DNA from 2 places in the Halomonas sp. BMC6 genome. Region 1 is predicted to be linked to the other one. Evidence: predicted binding sites of a transcription regulator. Region 1 holds the regulator's gene; the other holds the start of a gene.

Region 1 (4,213 bases):
CAAGAAACCCCCATGGAGGGCTGGGCGCGTCGTATCGTTTACCATGTCGCCGAACGCCGTGTCGAACTGATCGACCAAGCCGAACTGACACAGCAAGGCGACCGTTTCCAAGGGGGGCGTTTGGAGTACTTCATCGACCAGGAAGTGGTGCAAGCACGCTCCGACGTGAGCGGTAGCGACAACCAGCGCATTCGCATGACTCTTCAGCCCGAACAATAGGGAGCGGCCACGTGGCAGCATCAACCTCTGCAGATTCCGCACCTGTCAAAACGCTCTACGCCCATCACCTAGCGAAGAGCTACAAACGCCGTCGGGTCGTGAAAGATATCAACCTGGAAATCGCTCAGGGTAGCGTCGTCGGCCTGCTGGGGCCCAACGGGGCGGGTAAAACCACGTCGTTTTACATGATCGTTGGACTGGTCAAATCCGATGCCGGTAGCGTCGGTATCGACGACGTCGACCTGACCCATGCGCCCATGCACGAGCGCGCCATGGCCGGGATTGGCTACCTTCCCCAGGAAGCCTCCATTTTCCGCAAGCTCTCGGTGGCCGATAACATCATGGCGATTCTCGAGACGCGCAAAGCGCTGGACCGCAGCGCTCGGGAAGCACGCCTCGAGTCACTGCTCGAAGATTTCCATATTACCCACATTCGCGACAACCTGGGCATGAGCCTCTCAGGGGGCGAGCGCCGCCGAGTGGAGATCGCTCGCTCACTCGCTACCGAGCCCGCATTCATTCTGCTCGACGAGCCGTTTGCCGGGGTCGACCCTATTTCAGTGGGTGAAATCAAAACCATCATTCGCGCACTGAAAAAACGCCACATCGGCGTCTTGATCACTGACCATAACGTGCGCGAAACCCTGGATATTTGTGACATTGCCTACATCGTTGGCGACGGCCATATCATCGCCAGTGGAAACGCCCAGGAGATCCTCAATAACCAGAAGGTTCGTGATGTCTATCTAGGCGCAGACTTCCGCCTCTAAACTCTGGCCTGACCAAACTTTTCTTTTAGTGGCATGCTTATTGCACTTGCACAGAGTCATAACTCGCTCTAGGGTGGAGCTTTCTGATTAACGAGTGGTTCTCAGATGGTCATGAAAGCTTCTCTCCAATTGCGTATCGGCACACAGCTGACCATGACACCTCAGCTGCAGCAGGCCATTGCCCTGCTACAGCTCTCAACGCTGGACCTCCGTCAAGAAATTCAGCAAGCGCTGGACGCTAACCCCATGCTCGAACAAGAGGATGAGTTTGGCGAACAGGCTGTTAGCGAGCCTCAAGAGGCCGAGTGGTCGGACAGCATTCCCAACGAACTCTCCGTAGACAGCGACTGGTCGGACACCTACCAAGACATGGGCAGCTTGGGCGGTAGCAGCGAAGGACCCGACTTCGAGCGCCAAGCCGCAGGCCAAAGCCTTCATGGCCATCTGTTATGGCAATTGGCCATGACTGACTTCTCTCCCCGCGACTATGCCATTGCCGAAAGCCTGATCGATGCACTGGATGCCAACGGCTATCTCACTCAACCGCTCAACGACATCCGCGAAGGCCTCAAGGCGCAAGGCCACGACAGCCTGAGCCAGCGTGAAGTAGAAAACACCCTGTTGCGCTTACAACAGTTCGAGCCCACCGGCGTGTTTGCCCGCGACCTGCGCGAGTGCCTGATGCTTCAGCTGGCCGCGCTGCCTGAAGACACCCCGCTATTGATGCCCGCAAAACGCTTGGTGCGTCAGTTTCTCGAAGCCTTGGGCAAAGACGATTTACGGCTACTCAAGCGCCGCCTGAGCCTGGATGACGAGCAGTTGGACGACGTCATCCGTTTAATTCGCAGCCTTGACCCACGCCCAGGCAGCGCCTACGGCGTGACCGACGACAGCTATATTACGCCCGATTTGGTCGTGCGCCATGACAACGAGGGCTGGCACTTAGAGCTCAACCCGGAGGCGCTGCCGCGCCTGCGTATCCAGCCCGATTACGCCAGTTTGATCAAACGCGCCGACAAGAGCCAAGACAACCAGTTCTTGAAAGAGCACCTCCAAGAAGCTCGCTGGCTGATCAAAAGCCTTTCCAGCCGTAATGACACGCTTCTGCGAGTAGGTCGTGAAATCATCGCCCGCCAGATCGGCTTTCTAGAGCACGGCGAAGAGGCCATGAAACCGCTGATCCTGGCCGACATCGCCGAGGCCGTGGAGATGCACGAGTCCACGATCTCCCGTGTGACGACGCAGAAATTCATACATACGCCACGAGGCGTGTTCGAGTTGAAGTACTTCTTCTCGAGCCAAGTCAGCAGCCACGATGGCGGCGATAGCCACTCCAGCACCGCCATTCGTGCACGGATCAAAAAACTGATACAAGAGGAGCCGTCGGGTAAACCGCTCTCCGATAGTCGCCTGGTGACCCTCCTTGAGGAGGGAGGCATCAGCGTTGCCCGGCGTACGGTAGCGAAATATCGCGAGTCAATGGGTATTCCCTCGTCCAGTGAGCGCCGCCGTTTACGTTAGTTAAACGGTAGGGCATGACAAACTCGACGCAGGGGCTTTGCAATAGCGCAAAAAGGGTTACAATCGAAGTACAGCCCGATGGATAAGGAGCACGTCAATGCAAGTAAACATCACTGGTCATCACGTTGAACTGACTGACGCCTTGCGTGACTACGTTAACGAAAAGCTGGAACGCGTCGAACGCCACTACGACAACATCACCACGGTGCAAGTGACCTTATCTGTCGAGAAGGAACGCCAGCAGGCAGCCTGTACGCTGCATGCCGCCGGTGCCGACCTTCATGCCGAAGCCCTCGATAACGACATGTATGCCGCTATCGATGCGCTCGCAGACAAAATCGATCGTCAACTCGTTAAACACAAGGAAAAAGCACAAGCTCGCGCCCAGGGCGCAGGCGTGCGTTAACTCAATGACGTTGGAAACCATCCTCCCCCCGGAGCGCGTGCTCTACGACGTGCCCGGGGGCAGCAAAAAACGGGTGCTGGAGTTTTTCAGCACCTTCATCGCCCAAAACACACCCAGCCTCGATAGCCAAGAAGTGTTTAGCCGCCTGATTGGACGCGAGCGTCTCGGCAGCACGGGAATTGGCAACGGCGTTGCCATCCCCCACGCACGTAGCCCGCACTGTAGCTCGCCCATCGCCGGCTTTTTGAAACTTGCCGAGCCGGTCGATTTCGATGCCATCGATGGCGACCCCGTCGATCTAGTGTTCGTGTTGCTCGTACCCGAAGAGGCGGACGACACGCATCTCGCTCTGCTTGGGCAAGTCGCGACGATCATGAACGATGCGAATACCCGTCAACAGTTACGCAAAGCCAGCAGTCAAAAAGAGTTATTGACCCTAATGACGGCCAAGATACGCGAACAGGCCGCGTAAGATACTCACACGTCCATCACTGTTTATTTCCTACGCTCATACGCCAAGAGAGACGCTATGCAACTGGTGATCATTAGCGGCCGTTCGGGGTCCGGTAAATCTATCGCCTTACAAGCGCTGGAGGATCTTGGCTATTATGCGATCGATAACTTACCTGCCATGCTGCTGGGCTCGCTGATCGATGAGCTGCGCGCTCAAGGCGAACGCACCCGTATTGCCGTTAGCATCGATGCGCGCAACCTCCCCATCGCGCTGGAGCGTCTGCCAGCGCTGTTGGAAGAGCTACGCCAGCGAGACATTCGTTTTCAGGTGATCTATCTAACCACGGACGCACGCATTCTGCTGGAGCGCTACTCCGCCACTCGTCGTCGCCACCCCCTCACTCGCGACAGCGAAATGACGCTGGAAGAGGCGATCAACAAAGAGGAGGAGACGCTACATGAAATACGCGATCTCGCCGATTTATTGATCGATACGTCTCGGCTCTCCGTCCACGATTTGCGCCGCCGCATTACCGATCAAGTGGCCCACCAGCGCCAGCATCAGCTCACGCTCACCTTTGAGTCCTTCGGCTATAAACGCGGCGTTCCGCTGGATGCGGATTTGGTCTTCGACGTACGCTGTCTGCCCAACCCATACTGGGACCCTACCCTTCGGCAATATACTGGCCGCGATGCCAATATCGTCGCTTTCTTGAGCGGTTACCCGGTAGTGGAAGCCATGGCCAGCGATATTCAGGCTTGGTTGGAGAAGTGGTTACCGGCCTACCAAAACAGCCAACGTAGCTACATGACCGTAGCTATCGGCTGCACGGGCGGTCAGCAC
Region 2 (4,213 bases), 2.2 Mb from region 1:
CGGCCTTGGCGCTGCTGGGCCGCACCGGTAAAGGCCCCTTTTTCGTGCCCAAACAGCTCGGATTCGATCAAGTCGCGCGGAATCGCCGCCATATTCAGTGCAATAAACGGCTTGCCAGACCGGGGGCTGTGCTGGTGCAGCGCCTGGGCCACCCGCTCTTTACCCGTGCCCGACTCGCCGTTGATCAGTACCGTAATATGCGAATGGGATAGCCGACCAATGGCGCGAAAGACTTCCTGCATGGCGGGCGCTTCACCGATGATTTCGGCGCTCAACCCCTCTGGCACGCTCACCGGGCGCTGACGTTCACGGGCATGGGCGACCGCACGGCGCACCAGCGCGAGCGCTTCGTCCACATCGAACGGCTTGGGCAAGTACTCGAACGCCCCGCCCTGATAAGAGGCCACGGCGCTGTCCAGGTCGGAGTGTGCGGTCATGACGATGACCGGCAGGTCCGGATGGGCGTCACGCACCCGCGACATCAAATCCAGCCCGTCGATGCCCGGCATACGGATATCGGTGACCAGCACATCCGGCGGATTGTCCAACAGTCGCGCAAGCGCCGTATCCGCTCGCTCGATACACTCGACCTCCAAGTCGGGTTGCGCCAGCGCGCGCTCCAACACCCAGCGGATAGCGCGGTCATCATCGACAATAACCACTCGTGCAACATCGGTACGTGTCGCCTCAGTCATGACGCTTCTCCGGTGCAATTAATAACCAATGGAATCAGTAAACGAAATTCGGTATGTCCGGGTCGTGAGTCGCATTCGATCAATCCTTGATGTTGGTGCAATATTGACTGGGCAATCGATAGCCCTAGGCCGCTGCCTTCCGCGCGGCCAGAGACCATCGGGTAAAAAAGCGTGTCGCGCAGCGCCTCGGGAATACCAGGGCCGTTATCGATCACGCCCACTTCACTCACCAAGCGGTGCCGTTCGGCCCCCAGGGTAAACTGACGGCGCGCACGGGTCCGAAGCGTCAGTTCGGGAGCGGACGTGCCCGCATCGCTCATGGCCTGAACGGCGTTGCGCGCTACGTTGAGCACCGCTTGGATCATTTGCGATTCGTCACCGGACAGGTCCGGTAGGCTAGGGTCGTAGTCGCGACTGATGGTGACCTGCGGATGCTCGGCAATCAGCAGCGCCCGCACGCGCTCCAACACTTTATGAATGTTGACGGGCTCGTGTTTGATAATGCGATTGGGGCCCAGCATGGAGTCGACCAAATCCCGCAGGCGGTCGACCTCCTCCACGATGATATGGGTAAATTCCCGCAGCGCCGGGTCGTCTAAATCACGCTCCAGCAGTTGCGCCGCACCGCGAATGCCGCCTAATGGGTTCTTCACCTCGTGAGCCAAGCCCCGCGCCAGCACCTTGATGGTCTCTTGGCGAGTGGTGAGCGCCTCTTCCCGGGAGATCTGCATCAAGCGATCCCGCGGCTCGACCTCCAACAGCAGTTCATCGGCAGAGAGCGGCGTGACCGTATAATCGACGGTCAGCGGGTCGCTATTGAGCGGCGTAATACGCGCCTCGCGCTGTGTGTAGGGATGGAACGCATCGCGCGCTTTGGCCAGCACTTCATCGATGCTTTCATCACCGCCGAGCAACGTATCCAAACTGATGCCCTGCACGCGGCTGAAGCTCACCGCCAGCAGCGCTTCCGCGGCCGGGTTCATCCAGCGCACGCAGAGTTCACCGTCGAGCAGCAGAACTGCGGTGGTGAGGTGTTCGAGTAAACGCTGATACATGGCGTGTCCTGAAGCGTCGCTCCGACCAATACTCATGGGCACTGATCCATTAAAGAGGGGTGTTAGGGGAGGAGCTGCAAAAAGCGCGCCAATTCAGCGCAAACCGCGGCTTGCACGGCTTGTGGGCAGATGACGGGCGCATGGCGAGCCTTTATAGCGCAATGCGCTGTCGCCCTCGCCGCCCTAATGCACCATTATAGTGCACAAGACTATTCAGCGATAAAAATAGTCACCGGATCGGTGCGGTGCTGCACACGGCCCTGGCTATCCAGCAGCTCGGCGTACACTTGGTGCGCCCCTGCAGGCAAGCCTGCCAACCAGAAAGCGTCACTATGCAGGGCCGACTGGCTGAGTTCGCCATTCACCCGCAGTTGAATCTGATGGTCGTCTCGCAGCGGTGGCACCACCTGCACTTCCACTGGCGTCATACCGCCCCGCACGGAAGCACCGCTAGCGGGATTAGCAATCGTAAAACGGTCATAAGGCATAAACGGCTGACCCGGCCTGCCCAGGCTGCGCGGTGCCGCTGTTGAAGGGCGCGACGCCGATGGTATGCTGGGCAGCGGTGCCAGCGTAATGGCATCCCCACCCCGCTCAGGGTTATCGGTAAACGTCACGTTGCCCTGCTCATCCACCACGCGATACACCGTTTGCGACTGGGCCACGCTTACCCACAGGCACAGTAGAAGCACCGCCGCTGTGGATAAACCTATTCTGTTTTGCAAACGTCGTCTGCTTATCATTACTAGCCCCTGCGTATTTCGCTTCCATAAAAAAACCCCGCCGAGGCGGGGTTTTCTGGCTAATCACACCGCAAGGGTGATTTTAGCACCGTCATTAAAGACCGTTCTTAGCAAGAGTAGTACATGTCGAACTCAATCGGGTGAGTCGTCATGCGGATACGCTCAACGTCTTCCATCTTCAGTTCGATGTAGGCATCAATCATATCGTCGGTGAACACGCCACCTTCGGTCAGGAACGCACGGTCAGCATCGAGTGCTTCCAGTGCTTGATCCAGGCTGTTGGCAACGGTCGGTACGGACTTGCCTTCTTCCGGCGGCAGGTCGTACAGGTTCTTATCCATGGCATCGCCAGGGTGGATCTTGTTCTTGATACCGTCGATACCCGCCATCAGCATCGCGGCAAACGCCAGGTAGGGGTTGGCGGTCGGATCCGGGAAGCGAGTCTCGACACGCTTGCCTTTCGGGCTAGCGGTGTACGGAATACGGATAGACGCAGAACGGTTACGGGCACTGTAGGCCAGCATGACCGGTGCTTCGAAGCCCGGTACCAGACGCTTGTACGAGTTGGTAGAAGCGTTGGTGAAGGCGTTCAGGGCACGAGCGTGCTTGATGATACCGCCAATGTAGTACAGCGCCATTTCAGACAGGCCCGCGTACTCGTCGCCAGCAAACTGGTTCTGGCCATCTTTCCAGAACGACTGGTGTACGTGCATACCCGAACCGTTGTCGCCTACCAGCGGCTTCGGCATGAAGGTAGCGGTTTTGCCGTAAGCGTGTGCCACGTTGTGGATCACGTACTTCATTTCCTGAACTTCGTCAGCTTTCTTCACCAGCGTGTTGAATTTAACGCCGATTTCGTTCTGACCCGCGTTAGCTACTTCGTGGTGGTGTACTTCCACGGTCTGACCGATCGCTTCCAGGGTATTACACATCGCGCCACGGATATCGTGGAAGCTATCGACCGGGGGAACCGGGAAGTAGCCGCCTTTCACGCGGGGACGGTGGCCCAGGTTGCCACCTTCGACTTGGTTGCTGGTCGCCCATGCACCTTCATCAGAGGTGATTTTGTACATGGCACCTTGGATGTCGGCTTTCCAGTGTACTTCGTCGAAGATGAAGAATTCCGGCTCCGGACCGAAGAAGGCCGTGTCGCCCAGACCGGTAGACTGCAGGTACGCTTCGGCACGCTTAGCGATGGAGCGCGGGTCGCGATCGTAGCCCTGCATGGTCGCCGGCTCGATGATGTCGCAACGCAGAATCAGGGTAGCGTCTTCGGTGAAAGGGTCCAAGAAACCGGTGCCGTCTTCCGGACGCAGGATCATGTCAGACTCGTTGATGCCCTTCCAACCGTTGATGGAAGAGCCATCGAACATCTGGCCATTTTCAAAAAACTCTTCGTTCACGTCACGTGCCGGTACGGTGACGTGCTGCTCTTTACCGCGCGTGTCGGTGAAACGCAGGTCTACCCACTTAACATCATGTTCTTCGATTAGCGCGAGAGTCTTGGCTGACATAGTGTCCTCCGGTATGAGCGTGGCTTAAAGCGTGTAACTGTAAGCTATCGATAAAAGTGTTATTCAACAAATCGTTCAACACGCAATTGCATGTGGCGCGTTTGTCTTTTTTGTTCGCTTAACGTTTGTCTGACGATGGATAACAAACCGCCCAGCGATCATTTCAGACCGGCTATCGTTGTAGCACGCCTGGAGGCGTCTGCCTA

What was found. Region 1 encodes sigma-54, which starts transcription at its own class of promoters, with help from an activator protein. Its sites were predicted from a motif close to TGGCACNNNNNTTGCTNT; they were not measured.
Region 2: a site for sigma-54 is predicted at 1,824-1,841, ahead of glnL (nitrogen regulation protein NR(II)). Genes of this name have one in related genera too.

Annotation. Positions count from the first base shown of each region.
Region 1 is NZ_CAXNSH010000001.1:3,220,497-3,224,709, forward strand. It holds gene lptA (lipopolysaccharide transport periplasmic protein LptA) at 1-219, shown strand, start outside; gene lptB (LPS export ABC transporter ATP-binding protein) at 231-989, shown strand; gene AB6K10_RS15780 (RNA polymerase factor sigma-54) at 1,095-2,510, shown strand; gene raiA (ribosome-associated translation inhibitor RaiA) at 2,608-2,916, shown strand; gene ptsN (PTS IIA-like nitrogen regulatory protein PtsN) at 2,921-3,388, shown strand; gene rapZ (RNase adapter RapZ) at 3,446-4,213, shown strand, end outside.
Region 2 is NZ_CAXNSH010000001.1:1,022,613-1,026,825, reverse strand. It holds gene ntrC (nitrogen regulation protein NR(I)) at 1-695, opposite strand, end outside; gene glnL (nitrogen regulation protein NR(II)) at 692-1,750, opposite strand; gene AB6K10_RS04880 (DUF4124 domain-containing protein) at 1,960-2,493, opposite strand; gene glnA (glutamate--ammonia ligase) at 2,601-4,007, opposite strand.